Regions from separate parts of the Thermosporothrix sp. COM3 genome, predicted to be linked through region 2. Evidence: riboswitches for the same ligand, from Rfam matches in the RefSeq annotation. Region 2 holds a riboswitch; the other holds the start of a gene.
The links. Region 2 has a riboswitch for thiamine pyrophosphate ahead of KTH_RS19095 (ABC transporter ATP-binding protein). Riboswitches for the same ligand answer to the same signal wherever they lie in the genome.

Region 1 (7,773 bases), 3.5 Mb from region 2:
ACAAGTGGTGTCGGGAAGCGGGCCGCGAGCGTCGAAATCAGCTTCGCACCGATCGCTGGACCGGCATCCAGCTTACCGCGTGTCGCAAAGATCGGCCCCACTCCCAGGTAATCGGCCCCATCTTTGATCGCGCCAAGCGCCTCATCCAGAGTGCCGGCCGATACTCCCAGAATGCGCTGAGGGCCCAGAATCTGCCTGGCGAGCGGCGCGGGCATATCGTCCTGCCCGACATGCGCCCCATCAGCATCGACGGCGACAGCGACATCAACGCGATCATTGACAATCAGCAAAGCATTATAGGCGCGGGTCAACTCGCGTAAGGCCTGCCCCTGTTCGATCAGCTCGCGGGTTGAAGCGAGTTTGTCACGTAACTGTATCACGGTCGCGCCGCCTTCCAGAGCCGCCCGAGCGACCGACACCGTGTCGCGTCCTCGTGACCATTCGCGATCGGTGAGCACATGCAGCGTCAACCGATGTGCAAGTGCTGCTCTATTCATGATGCAAAGCTCACTTTCTGGGCCTGTAAGAGTGCCTCTGGTTCCAGCGCAGCGACCGCATCAAAGAGATGAGCGCGGAATGTTCCCGGGCCAGCGGCGGTGCTTGCAGCCTGCTCGCCTGCGACCCCCATCACGAGCAGCCCCGCTATTGCTGCCTGCCAGGCGTCTCGTTCCACGGCCAGGAATGCGCCGATCACGGTGGTTGCCATGCAGCCGCTTCCCGTAATCGAGGCAAGCAGCGGGTGGCCGTTCCCGACGGTGGCGAGCCGTTCGCCATTGCTGATGACATCCTGCGCGCCTGTGATCGCGACGGTACAGCCAAACATGCGCGCTGCCTGCTGGACCAGCACGGAACGCTCGACGGCCACCGAAATCGATTCAACGCCCCGGGTCTCGCTCTCCACACCGATGAGCGTGCCGATCTCCGCCGCGTTGCCACGGAGAACGGTAATTTTGAGCTCCGAGAGCAGCCGGAGAGCGCTTTCCGTTCGCAGGCGCGTCGCCCCGGCTCCCACAGGATCCAGAATGATGGGGATATCAAGCGCGTTGGCGCGTTTCCCGGCACGGAGCATCGCTTCGATCTGGGCGGGAACGAGCGTTCCAATGTTCAGGACCAGCGCCCCGGCCTGCGAGACCATTTCTTCAACTTCTTCAATCGCATGGGCCATGACTGGTAGCGCCCCCAGAGCGAGAGTCATGTTCGCTGTATCGTTCATCACCACCTGATTGGTGATATGGTGCAGCAGCGGCTTCTGCGCGCGGATTCGCGGGAGCAGGTGTACAAGTTGTTGAATGGATGTATCTTTGTGCATACGTTGTTATTCCCCGATTCGGCTGACGGCGGTTGAGAGTACGGCGGGAAGGGCCGGGGCGTGAAGCCAGAAATGATTGACCGGTCCATGCCCGTGACCGATTCCCGGCGCATGACGCAACGCTTCGGTGATATACTGCTTGGCTGCATAGACGGCGTCGTACACCGAAGAACCGCGAGCAAGGAAGGCCGCAATTGCTGCCGAGAAAGTGCAGCCCGTTCCGTGAGTGTGTGGCGTGTCGATGCGTTCGGCGCGAAACTCGGAGAAGTGGCTTCCATCAAAGTAGATATCAATCGGATCGCCGAGCGCGTGTCCCCCTTTGACGACCACATGGCGCGGCCCCTGATCGTGGATGATGCGCGCTGCTTCACGCATCTCTTCCAGCGAGGTGATGCGCTTGCCGATCAGCGTTTCGGCCTCAGGCAGGTTGGGGGTGACGACTTCTGCCAGCGGCAGCAGGACCGAACGCAACGTCGATACCGCTTCATCCTGCAACAGCGGATCCCCTCCTTTTGCGCGCATTACCGGATCGATCACAAGACGCAGGTTCCACTTGCGCACGCTGGCTGCAACGGCCTCGATCAGCGGGGAGCTGGCAAGCATGCCCGTTTTGGCGCTGTCGGTTCCGATATCCTCCATGATAGCGTCTATTTGTTCTGTCACCAACGTCGTGGGCATTTCCAGCACATCGCGAACCCCGAGCGTGTTCTGAACGGTGATGGCTGTAATGGCGGAGGTCCCATAGACATCAAGCGCGGCAAATGTTTTCAGATCTGCCTGAATGCCTGCCCCGGCTCCTGAGTCGGAACCGGCGATTGTCATGGCGCGAGGTTGTTTCATGGTTTTTGTTCCTCTCGGTGTGCGGGCTGCTATGGGAACAAAAAAAGACACTGGCAAAGGGCCAGCGTCTTGCTGTTGTTCTGTACGAAAGAATCCCTTCGCTGGCATTATCCAGAGCAGGTTATATCGGTCGGTGGCGAGAATGGGCCACCCTCTCAGCCTGGCTTTCCCAAGCTCCCGCAATCTCTTTTGCAAAAGAACGATCTATCTTCAGTTGTTTATAACATAGGGAAATAGCGGCGTCAAGTCACTCGGGTAAGCCGAGCCATATCACGCCGCGCGTGAAGCCCGCTAATGAGAAGATTGTGCGGGCTGATAGTCTCCGGCAGGAGTGCGAAAACTGACATTGAGGCGATTCCAGACGTTGATGGCTGAGATCGCTACAGTGAGGTTGACAAGCTCCTCATCCGTAAAATGCTGCTTCACACGCTCATAGACGTCGTCGGGGACATGAGTTTCGGAGACCAGCGTGACGGCTTCGGTCCACTCAAGGGCGGCGCGCTCTCGATCGGTGAAGCAGGTGGCCTCGTGCCAGGCGGAGACCAGGTACAGCCGCTGCTCGGTTTCGCCGGCGGCGCGGGCATCTTTGGTGTGCATATCAACACAATAGGCGCAACCATTGATCTGTGAGGCACGCAACCTGACCAGTTCAAGCAGCGAGCGCTCAAGGCCACTCTCTCTGACATATTTCTCTAACTGGAAAACAGCGCGGTATGCTGCGGGAGCGACTTTCGTGATTTGAATACGTGCGTTCATGGATATCTCCTTTTTCTTTTTGTTCTTTCTGGATAGTATGATCATACCATTCTCGGACAAAATGTGTCAAGGATATATTTTGTCCGGGATATGATGAAAAAGCGCAAGATTCGAGAAGTCCCGGGCACGATAGTGTGCTAGCATGGGGGAAAGAAAAGGAGGAGTCAGTATGGAACCAGGTCTTACATCTGTTATGCTGCTGGTGCAGGATATGCCGCGTGTCCGGGCATTTTATACTGAGTTGCTGGGCCTCGTGGTGGTGCCTGAATTCTCTTCGCCAACCGGGGAATTTGTCTTTCTGCATTCAAAGGCCAGCCGCTTCAATCTCATGTTGCAAGATATCAAAGTGGGAACCTATGGTGCCTCTACAGAACGTGGAGGTGTGCTGATCGGCTTTATGGTGGAGGATGCAGCCGCTGTCTATCAGGAATGGCAGACAAAGGGCGTTGAGTTTGTGAGCGGTATTACCGATGTTGGTGCGGGCCGCTCGTTTGTTGTACGCGACCCCGATGGGAACTACCTGAACATCTACGATCTCTATCCCGAGGTTCGGAAAATGCAGGAAGCTGCTCAATTGATCTAGCCTCTCTGCTTCAGCGTACCGGGGTGGCGGGCTGAAGCCCTTCCCTCTATCGTCTCCTTTGTCTTTCAAGCCTCATATTGTATCTGCTGGACAGCAGAGCGCATGTTACGATGCAAAGCTGTCGGCCCGCTCTGGCTGCTCAGAGCAATATGGGCTGGAGCGGGTGAAGCTCGCCCCCTCTCTTTCAGATCACGAAGCAATCAACAGCTCGCGTGGAAGAAGCGGGCGCTGAAGACCGGCCCGATCTGCTTTTCTGATCGTTTATGCAGGCATGAAGCGCCAGAGAGGAGAGCGAGGGGCCAGACTCCCCTCACCCTCCTGAAAAGGGAGACAGAAATGCAATAAAGGATAGTAGTCTTTGTTGCTCTGCTCACATCTGTGAATTTTGTGAATTGGGCTCAGCATTGACTGTGATGGTTGGTCGCTGATGCGGGTAGGGCTGCGGCGAATAAGCCAGAGTTTTCCCCTGTAATGCAATTAAAAGGTTATCGAGCAGTGTTTGCGTCATTGGTAGCAGAATTTGCTTTTGCTGTCTATTGTTCGAATCTTGCAGAAAATGTAACAAGGCTTGAATGGCCTGTTCAACGCGATGGAACTCTTTTTCTGCCAGAGCGGCACGCTGATAGCGAACCAGCAGCGTGTTCAAGGCGCGTGCAACCTGCCAGAGCTCGTGGCCCTGACTCAGTGGAGCACGGGCGTTCAGGTTGCCGTTCGCGATCTCGATATGCGTTTTCAAGATTAATTGCACGCCCTGCTCCAGCTCAACAGCCTTCTCGGCGATGGTTCGTTGCAGGGAGGTGATCATTTCGGTGCGGTCAGCACGGGCCAGAGCACGTGTCACGTTATGCGACCAGACATAGGCCACACCGGCGACAATGAATTGTGTGCCGATCGGCTGAATGAGCATTGGAATGAATTGGGAGTGCATCGCCTGATTTAAGTCCGCAGTATGAGGCTGATAAACCATGCTGATCGCGATCATCACAGCATTGATGAAGGCAATAAGGAAAGCATTTTTTGCTGGCAGGAACGAGGCCGCAAGCAGTACCGCCAGCGTGCCATAAAGATAGAACATGATGCCCGACGTATCCAGCGGCGTGGATGTGAAAATGACTCCAGCAACAACCGCCTCATATCCAAATGTGCCTATAATGCCGGCAAGTAGAACTTTCCCCCGTCGGTTGACAATCAGCGAAATGATGGCGACGCCAAGCAGAGAAAACGCCAGGATCGGGATAAAATGGTTGGGCATCAAAAAGGTTGCAGGAATAAAGCAGATCAGCACAATGATCAGGAAGAGGAACACTGTGCTTATCAGGCGCGACTGACGTGATTCCTCGCGCTGCGTCAGGCTTGCATTACGCGGCGCTTCGGGAATGGCCGTGAGTTTATACCACTTACGGAAAAGAGGGGGTGTGTCATCTTCTCTCTGCGCGACCATCTCACGCAGCGCTTTTGTCAGGTCTACTCCCGGGGCATCCTGGGGAATCTGATTCTTGTTCATTCAAGGAACCTCCTGTACTATGGAGAAGGAACAGTTATGACTCGCATATTCACGAGAATCGTAAGCGCGTCATCGACGATATCAGGAGAGAGCGGCGCATCCTCTTTGATCTGCATCACGGAGCGTTGCCCGTCAACGAGCTCAAAGACGATGGACAACATCATTTTTTGCCTGGTGGTCCATCCCTCCAACCTATCAACATCAAGCTGTCCTACACGCTGCGGAATCGGGGATGTGTCCTGTACGGGGCGAGGAGGTGTCCCCAGGCGTGGCGTCGAGAGCGGATACAGAACCCAGGGAAACGGTCCGCGCTTTTTTTCCACGCTCATGAGAATTGAAAGAGGTATGGGTAAACGCTGTCCTTGCTGGTCTTCTACATGGCAAGATGTCACCTTCCCATCCACCAGGTGCAGATATCCCATACAACGCCCACGAACTCCAGGTATATGATGCAATTCGGATTTGAGCAAACCGCTCATGCGGTAATGCTCGAACAGTGCCAGACTGAACTCAAGCCCTAAGCTTGCATCGATACTATCTTGACCCACTTTGCACCTTTAACTCACTTTTACACTTAAACGCAAGAGGGCTTTTTGCGGCCCCCTTGCTACAACCAGCCTACTTGCCGATTGCTCGGCCATCTTTCTTTTTGTTTTATTACCCGACACGAAAAGGTCGAGATAGATCTTTTGTCCGTATGAAGGATATCATATTTCGATATACGAAGCTATTAATTTCTTATTAAAATTACGCTCTATTTGAACATGAACAATTTTTAATGATATACACGCTTTCGGCATAACTCAAAATACTCTTTATGGTGTAACGAATGCTGAAATGTAAAAGAAGAGTCATATGAAAAAAGAGGGAGTAAGGCAACGTGTGCGGCTCTGCCCGGGGCGTCAGTTCGCTTTTTTCTGCATGCTGAACCTGTCTTTTCCCCCTTCTTTTAGATTATAATGGAAACAACGCCGGGGTTTCCCGCTCTGGCTGGCTGCTCACTGCGAAGATGAGCGAGCATCGCAAATGAGGCACAATGATATGTGCGCCGTGGCTCGCTGACCTGCCTTACGAGTGGTTTTATTCTGTTCACTACGATGGGGAGTCAAGGAAAGCATGGGAACTTTTACGCCAGACAAAGAACACTTTGTACTCGATGGCAAGCCGTTTCGGGTGCTCTCGGGTGCGCTGCATTATTTCCGGGTCCCGCCTGAATACTGGGATGACCGCCTGCACAAATTGCGCGCAATGGGCTTAAATACGGTCGAGACCTATGTGGCCTGGAACCTGCACGAGCCGCGCCCGGGCGAATTCGATTTCTCCGGGGGGTTGGATCTGGCCCGCTTCATTCAAAAAGCTGCCGAGCAAGGGCTGTATGTGCTGTTGCGGCCCGGCCCGTATATCTGCGCTGAGTGGGAGTTTGGTGGCCTGCCTGCATGGTTGCTTAAAGATCCTGGGATGCGGCTTCGCTGCTATTATCGGCCCTATCTTGAGGCTGTAGATCGTTTCTTTGATGCGCTGTTACCACAGGTGACGCCGCTCCAGATCACGCATGGCGGGCCGATTCTGGCAATGCAGGTTGAGAATGAGTACGGAAGCTATGGCAATGACAAGCGCTACCTGACCTATCTGGCGGAGGGTCTGCGCAGGCGCGGCGTTGACGTGCTGCTCTTTACCTCGGACGGTCCCTCGGATTGGATGATGCAGGGGGGCACGCTGCCCGATGTCTTCAAAACGGCCAATTTCGGTTCTCGGGCTGAGGAAGCGTTCAGGGTCCTGCGCCAGTATCAGCCCGAGGGGCCACTGATGTGTATGGAGTACTGGAATGGCTGGTTCGATCACTGGGGGGAGCCGCATCACACGCGCGAACCGCAGGATGCTGCCGCGTCGCTGGACGAAATCCTTCAGCAGGGTGCGTCGGTCAATATTTATATGTTCCACGGTGGCACGAATTTCGGCTTCATGAGCGGGGCCAATCTGGACATCTGGAGCGGTCAGTATCAGCCTACCGTGACCAGCTATGACTATGATTCGCCGCTTGATGAGGCTGGCGATCCAACCCCGAAATATTATGCGTTCCGTGAGGTGCTCGGCAAATATACCGAGCTGCCAGACATCGACATTGAGCCCTCACCGAAGCAGGCACTCGGCACGGTCGAGCTGACCGAGAGAGCGTCTCTGTTCTCATCGCTTGATCGCTTGAGTCGGCCAGTATGGAGCGCCACACCCGAACCAATGGAGTATTTCGATCAACAGCATGGCTTTATTCTATACCGGACGCAGCTTGCAGGGCCGCTGGTCGAGAATGTGCTATCGATCCGTGGCCTGCATGATCGGGCGCTGGTCTTTGTGAATGGGACCTCTCTGGGCGTGCTTGAGCGCTCTCCTGAAACCCAGACGCTGCCGCTTGCGGTCGGCCCGGAAGGGGTCACGCTGGATATTCTGGTTGAGAATATGGGCCGTGTCAACTATGGGCCCGATTTGCTGGATCGCAAGGGCATTACAGGACATGTGATGCTCGGTCAGCAGTTCCTCTATGACTGGACGATCTATCCGCTTCCGCTTGAGAAGCTTGACGGGCTGGATTTCACTCCGGCGGCATCCGAGGGACAGAACGAACCGACTTTTTATCGGGCAACGTTTGAGGTGCAGGAACAGAAAGACACCTTCCTCGCGCTTCCTGGCTGGACGAAAGGCGTTTGCTGGCTGAATGGCCGCAATCTCGGACGCTATTGGGAGCGTGGCCCACAGAAGACGCTCTATGTGCCGGGTCCATTCCTC
Region 2 (7,773 bases):
ATGCTGATGGCAAGCACCAGTGAACTGATCACGGTCTATATCTCGCTGGAGCTGACCAGCTTCCCGCTGTATGTGATGGCGGGTCTGATTCGTGAGAACGATAAGTCTGCTGAGGCAGCCGTCAAGTATGTGCTCCTGGGGGCGATGTCGTCCGCAATCCTGCTTTATGGCTTTGCTCTGCTCTATGGTCTGACCGGGACAACTGATCTGGCTGGCATTGCGAAATCCTTTGGACAGATCGGACAGGGGAACCTGGCTGTGCTGGTCGCCGATATTCTGATTATTGCCGGTTTCGGCTTCAAGATCTCGGCTGTACCGTTCCACATGTGGGCCCCTGACATCTATGAGGGATCACCTACTCCTGCAACGGCCTTCTTCTCGGTTGGCTCAAAGGCTGCTGGCTTTGCCGCAATGATTCGTGTGTTTATGCTTGGTAATCTGGGCGCGGTCAACCTGGGTGATCTGGTGGTCGTTCTTTCAATCGTCGCGGTTCTGACCATGACGGTCGGTAACGTGGTCGCTGCGGTTCAGAGCAACGCGAAACGCATGATGGCCTATTCCGGTATCGCGCAGGCTGGCTATATCCTGGTTGGCTTTATCGCAAGTCTGGCATCGGGACAGCCGCAAGGCAATAGCGCGGTGCTGTTCTACTTGCTGGTCTATGCGGTGACGAACCTGGGCGCTTTCGCCGGTATTATTGGGCTGGCGAACCTGACCGGTGGCGATCGCATCGAAGATTTCCGTGGCCTGTTCTATCGCGCGCCGCTGCTGAGCATTGGAACGGCGCTGTGTCTGCTGTCGCTCGGTGGTATCCCGCCAATGGCTGGCTTTATCAGTAAGCTGTATCTCTTCTCGGCTGCCTGGAATATGGGCCAGTACTGGCTGGTGGTCGTGGCACTGCTCAACAGCGTGATCTCGCTGGTCTACTATGGCCGCATTGTGAAGGCGATGTTCTTCGACAAGCCTGCAAAGCAGGGTCGCCTCTCCACTTCCTTCAGCCTCGGCACATCGCTGGTGCTGATGAGTGCGGCGCTGGTCGTGATGACACTGGTCGCGCAGGTCTTCCTGTCGGCTACCAGTTTGCCCGCTGGTCTCCTGATGGCGGGTCACTAAGCATCTATTCAGAAGAAGAAACGGGGTCCGTGCTGGTACGGGCCCCGCTTTGCTTTTCAGCTTGCCCTCTCCTCATCGCCCATTCCCCTGGATTGTTTATTTTTTCTTTAGATTCTGGCTGTACGATTTGGGAGAAATACATGTATACCTGTTTCTATTCGGAGTCCAATAATGAGCTTTATTGTGCAAACGGTCCATCTGACCAAAAAATACAGAAACCAAATCGCGCTACAGAATGTTAATCTGCTGATTGAGCAGGGGACGATCTATGGCCTGCTCGGGCCAAATGGAGCGGGAAAGTCAACGCTCATCAAGCATCTGGTTGGCCTGCTCCGCCCGACTGAGGGGCAGGTGCTGTTGTTTGGTGAGCCCTGGCGGCGAGAACACCTCTGGCATATTGGTGCACTGATCGAAGGTCCCGCCCTCTATGGCCATCTGACAGCCTGGGAGAATCTGGCGGTGCATGCGACGTTGCTTGGTGTGCCAAAAAACCGTATTGATGAGGCGCTGGAGCAGGTTGATCTGCGCAATGTAGGTTCCAAGAAGGCGGCTCAGTTCTCGCTCGGGATGAAGCAGCGGCTGGGGATTGCTTCGGCCTTGCTGAGCAGGCCCAAATTGCTGATTCTGGACGAGCCAACAAATGGGTTGGATCCTGCTGGCATTCGCGAGATGCGCGGGCTGATTCATCGTTTTTGCCAGCAAGGAATGACGGTTCTGGTTTCCAGTCATATCCTGGCTGAAATTGAGCAGGTCGTTACGCACCTGGGCATTATCAGCAAGGGGCAGCTTCGCTATCAGGGACGACTACGCGATCTGCTGGCGCAAGGACAACAACGCGTTGAGTTGGAGACGCCGCAGCTTCAGCAGGCATACCGGTTGCTTCAGCCCTCGTTCCCGGCCTTGCGGGTCGAAGGTCAAAAGCTGGTGCTTCCGAATCCGGGTGCGGTCACGGCTCAAATTATCTCGTTGTTGACGCAGCATGGCATCGCTGTGACCAAAATCGATACGGTACAGGATGATCTGGAAACGCTCTTCCTGCGGCTTGTTGAGAGCGGAAACTATCGCTAGGAGGAGAATGAGAGATGTTTGCTGTACTTCGGGCTGAATGGTTGCGTCTGAAAGGGGCTTTTGTACCGTTGTTTCTGACGGTGCTCCCGGCGAGCATTGTGGTGCTGGTAACGATCATGCGTTATCTGGCTCCGAACGCGACCGTCTGGAGCTATTACCTCTGGATGCTCTTCAACTGGTGGCCGCTGATCTGGGGGCCTTTCGGTATCGCGATTCTGGCTGCCCATTCGATGATGCTGGATAAGCCCTTGCTTCGGGGGCTGCGCTCACGTCCCGTGTCACCTGCGCTGCTCTACCTGGGAAAGCTGCTGGTACTGGTAATTCACTTCCTGGTCAGCTCTCTGTTGCTGATTGCATTGACGCTTTTGTCCGGGGTGCTCTTGCTCAAAGGGGCGACACCCTGGGGAACGGTCATTACTGCGTCGCTGCTGATCTGGGTAACGGCGCTGCCGCTGGTTGCGCTGATGTTGTGGTTTGCGCTGCTTGGCGGTTATGTATTGCCGGTTGTCGTTTCGCTTGTCGGGCCCTTGAGTGGCGCAGTCATGGCGGTACAATCATCCTGGATGTTGAATCCCTGGGCTTGGCCGTTGCGCGTGGTTATCCCGGTGGTTGGGGTGCATCCAAACGGTGTACCGCTTGAGGCTGGCGACCCGCTGTTGCAGACGCCAATGGTTCCAGTAGTGTTGGTGTCACTGATCGCGTTTATCCTGTTCGCAGCCCTGGGGGCGGTCTGGTTCGCCCGGCAGGAGGTGAAGGCATGACACTCCTGCGCGGAATGGGGGCCGAGTTTCTCAAGTTGCGGCGCTCTATGACACTCTGGTTAACGGTGCTGTTTCCGTTGCTCTGCATGCTGGCATTTGGCTGGTATCTGGCAACGACACACCGGATGACCTGGGATAATCTTCAGGAAACGTTTCTCATCTGGCTGGTGTTCTGGAGTGCTGGCGGTACGGCACTTCAGGCAGCGCTGGCTGCGAACATGGATGGGCAGAACTGGCGAGCGCTCCTTGCGCGTCCTGTTGAGCCGGGGATACAGCTAGGCGCGAAATATCTGACGCTGCTTGTGCTCTTGTTACTTCATGCGCTCTGGTTCAGTGTCTTGATTCTGATCACGGGGCTCCTGCTCCATGCTGAGGGCGAGATTCTCTGGGGGAGCTTGCTCGGTGCGCCGCTGGCTACCACGCTCTTTGTGATGCCGATGCTGTTGCTTTACACATGGCTTGCGACGGCGAAAGGGTTCGGTTGGACCATCGGGCTTGGTGGGATCGGCATGCTGGTGGGGACGCTGCTTGGGACAACGTCAATGGGTGATGCGGTATGGATGTATGTTCCCTGGGCGTGGCCTTTCCGCTTCCCGATGATGGCGCACGCGCTCTCCACGAACTGGCCACAGTTGCTGTTCCCTGTGGTTGCGACCGTTGTTCTGACGGTCACGGTGTTGTGGGTAAGTATACGCTGGTTCAGGCGACGCGAGTGGTAGACGGGACATTGTACGATTCAGATATGCGACCATTTTCAGGGAAGGAGCTGCTGTGTATGCTTGATGATGCGACGTTGCAGGGGAAAATTCTGCTTGTAGATGATGATGATGAGATTACACAGTTCGTCCAGGATGCCCTTGAGGACGAAGGCTTTACGGTGCTGATTGCACACGATGGAGCCCGGGCTATTGAACTGGCTCGGGTGGAAATCATCGATCTGGTGCTGCTGGACATTATGTTGCCGCATCTCGATGGCTTCAGTGTGTGCCAGGTTTTGCGTGATGAGCTGGATATCCCGATTCTCTTTGTCAGTGCCAGACAGGGAGAGTCCGACCGGATCCAGGGATTGAGTGTCGGTGGCGATGATTATATTATGAAGCCGTTCAGTATTCGGGAACTGGTTGCCCGGGTACGGGCGCATCTCCGCCGCGAGAACAGGCTGCGCAAGCAAAAGCGCCAGATGGTACGGCTGGTTTGTGGTGCGCTCTCGATTCACCTCGATACCTACGAGGTGCGCTACCGCGAACAGCTCCTTGCCCTGTCGCGCAAAGAATTTGAGATTGTTCGCTTGCTGGCGTTGCACCCGCGGCAGGTGTTTTCGCGCGAGACAATCTACGAGCGGGTTTGGGGCGACGATGCGAATAGCTACTCGGAGACCGTGACCGAGCACATCAAGCGAGTTCGGCGGAAGCTGGCGCTTGCAGATCCGCATACCGAATATATCAAGACGGTCTGGGGAGTAGGGTATAAATGGGACCAAGCCATAGCGAAGGCTTCCGACGCCTCTTTCTGAAATATCTGTTTTTGCTGCTTGCGATCGCTATTCCAGCTATTGTGTTTCTGGAAATGTGCCTTGCTGCTTTCTTGTTGCGTCCATTCGGCATGACTCAGGTAAGCGGCGAGGCCGGCCGGCTGGCACAGTTCGGGAGCGAGCATGCGGCACTGCTTGTGGAGCGAGACAATCGATTCATGCAGGACTGGGAGCGACGTGTGCGAGCTGTACCTGCTTTAGAGTATCTGGTACTCGATCCGCAGGGAAAACCGCTTGCCGGGAACAGGCAGACTTTTTCACCTCTGCCCTCTCCCGCGCTGTTGCTTCAGCGGCTGAATCAGACTATTTTGCTCAAGAATGACCACTATGTTAATACCGTGCCTCTGGTTTCTGATACCCGTGTCTATGGCTATCTCCTGTTGACCTATCCTGCCAGCGCCCTTCCTCCACAGGCGTCGATTTCCTGGGCTTTTATTCTGGGGCTGTTGCTGCTTGAGCCGCCTGTTGTGCTGTTTGTCGTTGTTCTAATCTTTGCCTCGCGTCTGGGCAAAAAGCTGAACCAGCCGGTTGAAGAACTGATGGGGGCGGTCGAGAAGATTAAACAGCACGACCTGGATTTTACGATCCATTATGACCAGCCTGATGTACTCGGCGATCTCTGCCGGGCGGTCAATGATCTGCGTACGGCCTTACAATCCTCGCTGTTGCGCGAGTGGGATAAAGAAGAGCAGATGCGCGAGCTTGTGGCCGCTCTCTCGCATGACCTGCGTACACCTGTGACCGTGATCCAGGGGCATATTGAGGGACTACAGCGGGCCCAGCCCGCCAAGCGAGCAGAGCGCCTTGAGCGCTATCTTCCGGTGCTGGAAACGAACGCGCAGCGCATTGGTCGTCTCCTGGAAGAGATCTTGCTGATCTCCTCGCTGGAACAGGCAGAATTCTCGCTTCAGATGCAGGCGGTCCATCTGGGCGATGAACTGCGACGTAAGGCCCAGAATTATGAGCTGGCGGCGGCTGAACAGGAGATTCGCTTTCGGTATGAACTCTATCGTGTCGCGGAGTCAGAAGAGGCGCTGCTTGATTTCTCGCAGATTGAACGGGTACTGGATAACCTGTTTGAAAATGCCCTGCGCTTTACCCCGAAGGGAGGCGAGATCACGCTTTCCTGTGCCTGGAATGTTGGTGTGCTCAGTATCAGCCTGCACGATACCGGGAGCGGGATTGACCCGCAGGAACTTCCTTTTATCTTCGACAAGTACTACACGCGATCTCGCAGGCCGAAGCAAGGCAAGAAGAAAACGGTTGGTCTCGGTCTCTATGTTTGCAGAGTGCTGATTGAAAAGCATGGGGGGCAGATTATGGCCCGCAATCGTCCCGAAGGTGGTTGTGAGGTATCATTCTGGCTGCCATTGCAGTGAGGCGCGTCACTGGCTGTCTATATTGATATATCTGCTATCTATGATATACTTGAGGTGAATTTATTGTGTTTGGCCGTATGATGGCCGGGCATGATTGCGCTGCTAGGGGAGCCTATAGGCTGAGAGGTGGCCGGAAGCGGCCCCGACCCTACGAACCTGATCTGGGTAGTGCCAGCGGAGGGAAGCGGCAGTTCTTCTTTTTCTCTACCTCATTCTCGTTTCTGCTGCATTCTTTCCCCATGCCTTTGTATCTCCCGAAAAGAGCTGTAGAAAAACAATGAATCCAGGCTATAAACTCTCGCTTCGAGGAGTGACCAGGAGCTTTCGTTCCGGGAAGCGAACGGTAGAAGTGCTGAGCTCAATTGATATGGATGTCAGGAAGGGCGCATTTGTGACTCTGATCGGGCCCAGTGGCTGCGGAAAAAGCACGCTGTTCAATATCATTGCCGGGTTGGATGTGCCTTCTTCTGGAACGGTGGCGATCGATGGTGACGCCGAGAGCCCACGTGCCGGACGAAGCGGCTATATGCTTCAGCAGCCGTTGCTGTTGCCCTGGCGCACCGTCGAGGAGAATATCCTGCTTGGGCCCGAGGTGCGACGTGAGGCTCGCCAGCAGGCCCGGGAGGAAGCGCGTGAACTGATGAAGCGCTTCGGGCTGGCGGAATTCGCACAGCAGTATCCCGCCACGCTTTCTGGTGGCATGAAGCAGCGGGTGGCCCTGCTCCGAACGGTGCTGTTTAACCGTTCGTTCCTGCTGCTGGATGAACCGTTAGGAGCACTCGATGCCCTGACGCGTCTCTCTTTGCAGATGTGGCTGCTCGATCTGTGGCAGAGTTTCCAGTCAAGCGTGCTCTTCATCACCCATGATGTGCGTGAGGCGCTCCTGTTATCTGACCGCATTTATGTGCTCAGCGCGCGGCCTGCGCGGATTTTGCGCGTGGTGGACGTTGATTTGCCGCGCCCGCGCCGCCAGGAACATCTGGCGGAGGCACGAGCCTTACAGCTTGAACGGGAGTTGCTTTCACTCTTGCTGAAGGAGCAGCCAGTATGAAACTACGTCGTATTGCCGCTTTTGGCCCTGCATTTGTCGTCGCCCTGGCGCTGCTGGCGCTCTGGGAAGTCTATGTGCGCTCGGGGATAGTCACTCAGTCTGTGTTGCCGTCTCCGTTAGCTGTGGTACAGGCTCTGGTAGATCGAAGTGATGCTCTCTTTGCCGAGACAGTGCAGACGTTGCTTGAAACGCTCCTGGGCATAGTGGTCGCTACGGTGTTAGGCTTGCTGCTGGCGCTGGCGCTCGGGTTATCGTCGCTAGTGCGTCAGGCGCTCTATCCGTTGCTGGTTGTTTCGCAGACAGTGCCTCTGGTCGCGCTTGCGCCTCTGTTGTTGATCTGGTTTGGCTATGATATCCAGCCGAAGATTGTACTGGTCACACTGTACTGCTTTTTCCCGATAACCGTTGCCTGTGCGGATGCGCTGCTCAGCGTGGACCCTGACCTGATCCGACTGCTTCAAAGCATGCGGGCCTCAAACTGGCAAATTCTCTGGATGGTGCGTTTGCCCGCGGCGCTGCCCGCCTTCTTTTCCGGGCTCCGGATTGCCGCGACCTACAGCGTGACTGGAGCGATTGTCGGCGAGTATGTCGGAGCTGAACGCGGTCTGGGAATCTATATGGTCAAAGCGGTGAACGCGCATGCGACGGCTGCTGTCTTTGCCGCTATAGTGATTACGTCGCTTTTGAGCCTTTTCCTATTTGTACTCGTCTCATTTATTGAGCGGCTTGCTTTGCCCTGGCATCAGCGGACGTTGCCGGGTAAGTTTGGACAACAGCCCGAGAGGGCTTAGTGTTTGTGGTTGATGTAAGGAGTTCTCTTTTGTTATGAGTAAGCGAATGCGCCTGCTGGCCAGTATTTTGATCCCGGTG

Region 1: another riboswitch for thiamine pyrophosphate. It lies ahead of thiD (bifunctional hydroxymethylpyrimidine kinase/phosphomethylpyrimidine kinase); the one in region 2 lies ahead of KTH_RS19095 (ABC transporter ATP-binding protein).

The regions. Positions count from the first base shown of each region.
Region 1 is NZ_AP019376.1:1,012,741-1,020,513, forward strand. It holds gene thiE (thiamine phosphate synthase) at 1-497, opposite strand, end outside; gene thiM (hydroxyethylthiazole kinase) at 494-1,309, opposite strand; gene thiD (bifunctional hydroxymethylpyrimidine kinase/phosphomethylpyrimidine kinase) at 1,316-2,149, opposite strand; TPP riboswitch at 2,225-2,340, opposite strand; gene KTH_RS04370 (carboxymuconolactone decarboxylase family protein) at 2,441-2,905, opposite strand; gene KTH_RS04375 (VOC family protein) at 3,075-3,488, shown strand; gene KTH_RS04380 (ABC transporter permease family protein) at 3,859-4,992, opposite strand; gene KTH_RS04385 (hypothetical protein) at 5,010-5,540, opposite strand; gene KTH_RS04390 (glycoside hydrolase family 35 protein) at 6,109-7,773, shown strand, end outside.
Region 2 is NZ_AP019376.1:4,495,980-4,503,752, reverse strand. It holds gene KTH_RS19125 (NADH-quinone oxidoreductase subunit N) at 1-1,113, shown strand, start outside; partial or broken gene KTH_RS19120 (ATP-binding cassette domain-containing protein) at 1,285-1,980, shown strand; gene KTH_RS19115 (lantibiotic immunity ABC transporter MutE/EpiE family permease subunit) at 2,196-2,942, shown strand; gene KTH_RS19110 (ABC transporter permease) at 2,939-3,661, shown strand; gene KTH_RS19105 (response regulator) at 3,736-4,455, shown strand; gene KTH_RS19100 (HAMP domain-containing sensor histidine kinase) at 4,413-5,852, shown strand; TPP riboswitch at 5,947-6,052, shown strand; gene KTH_RS19095 (ABC transporter ATP-binding protein) at 6,130-6,903, shown strand; gene KTH_RS19090 (ABC transporter permease) at 6,900-7,694, shown strand; gene KTH_RS19085 (ABC transporter substrate-binding protein) at 7,729-7,773, shown strand, end outside.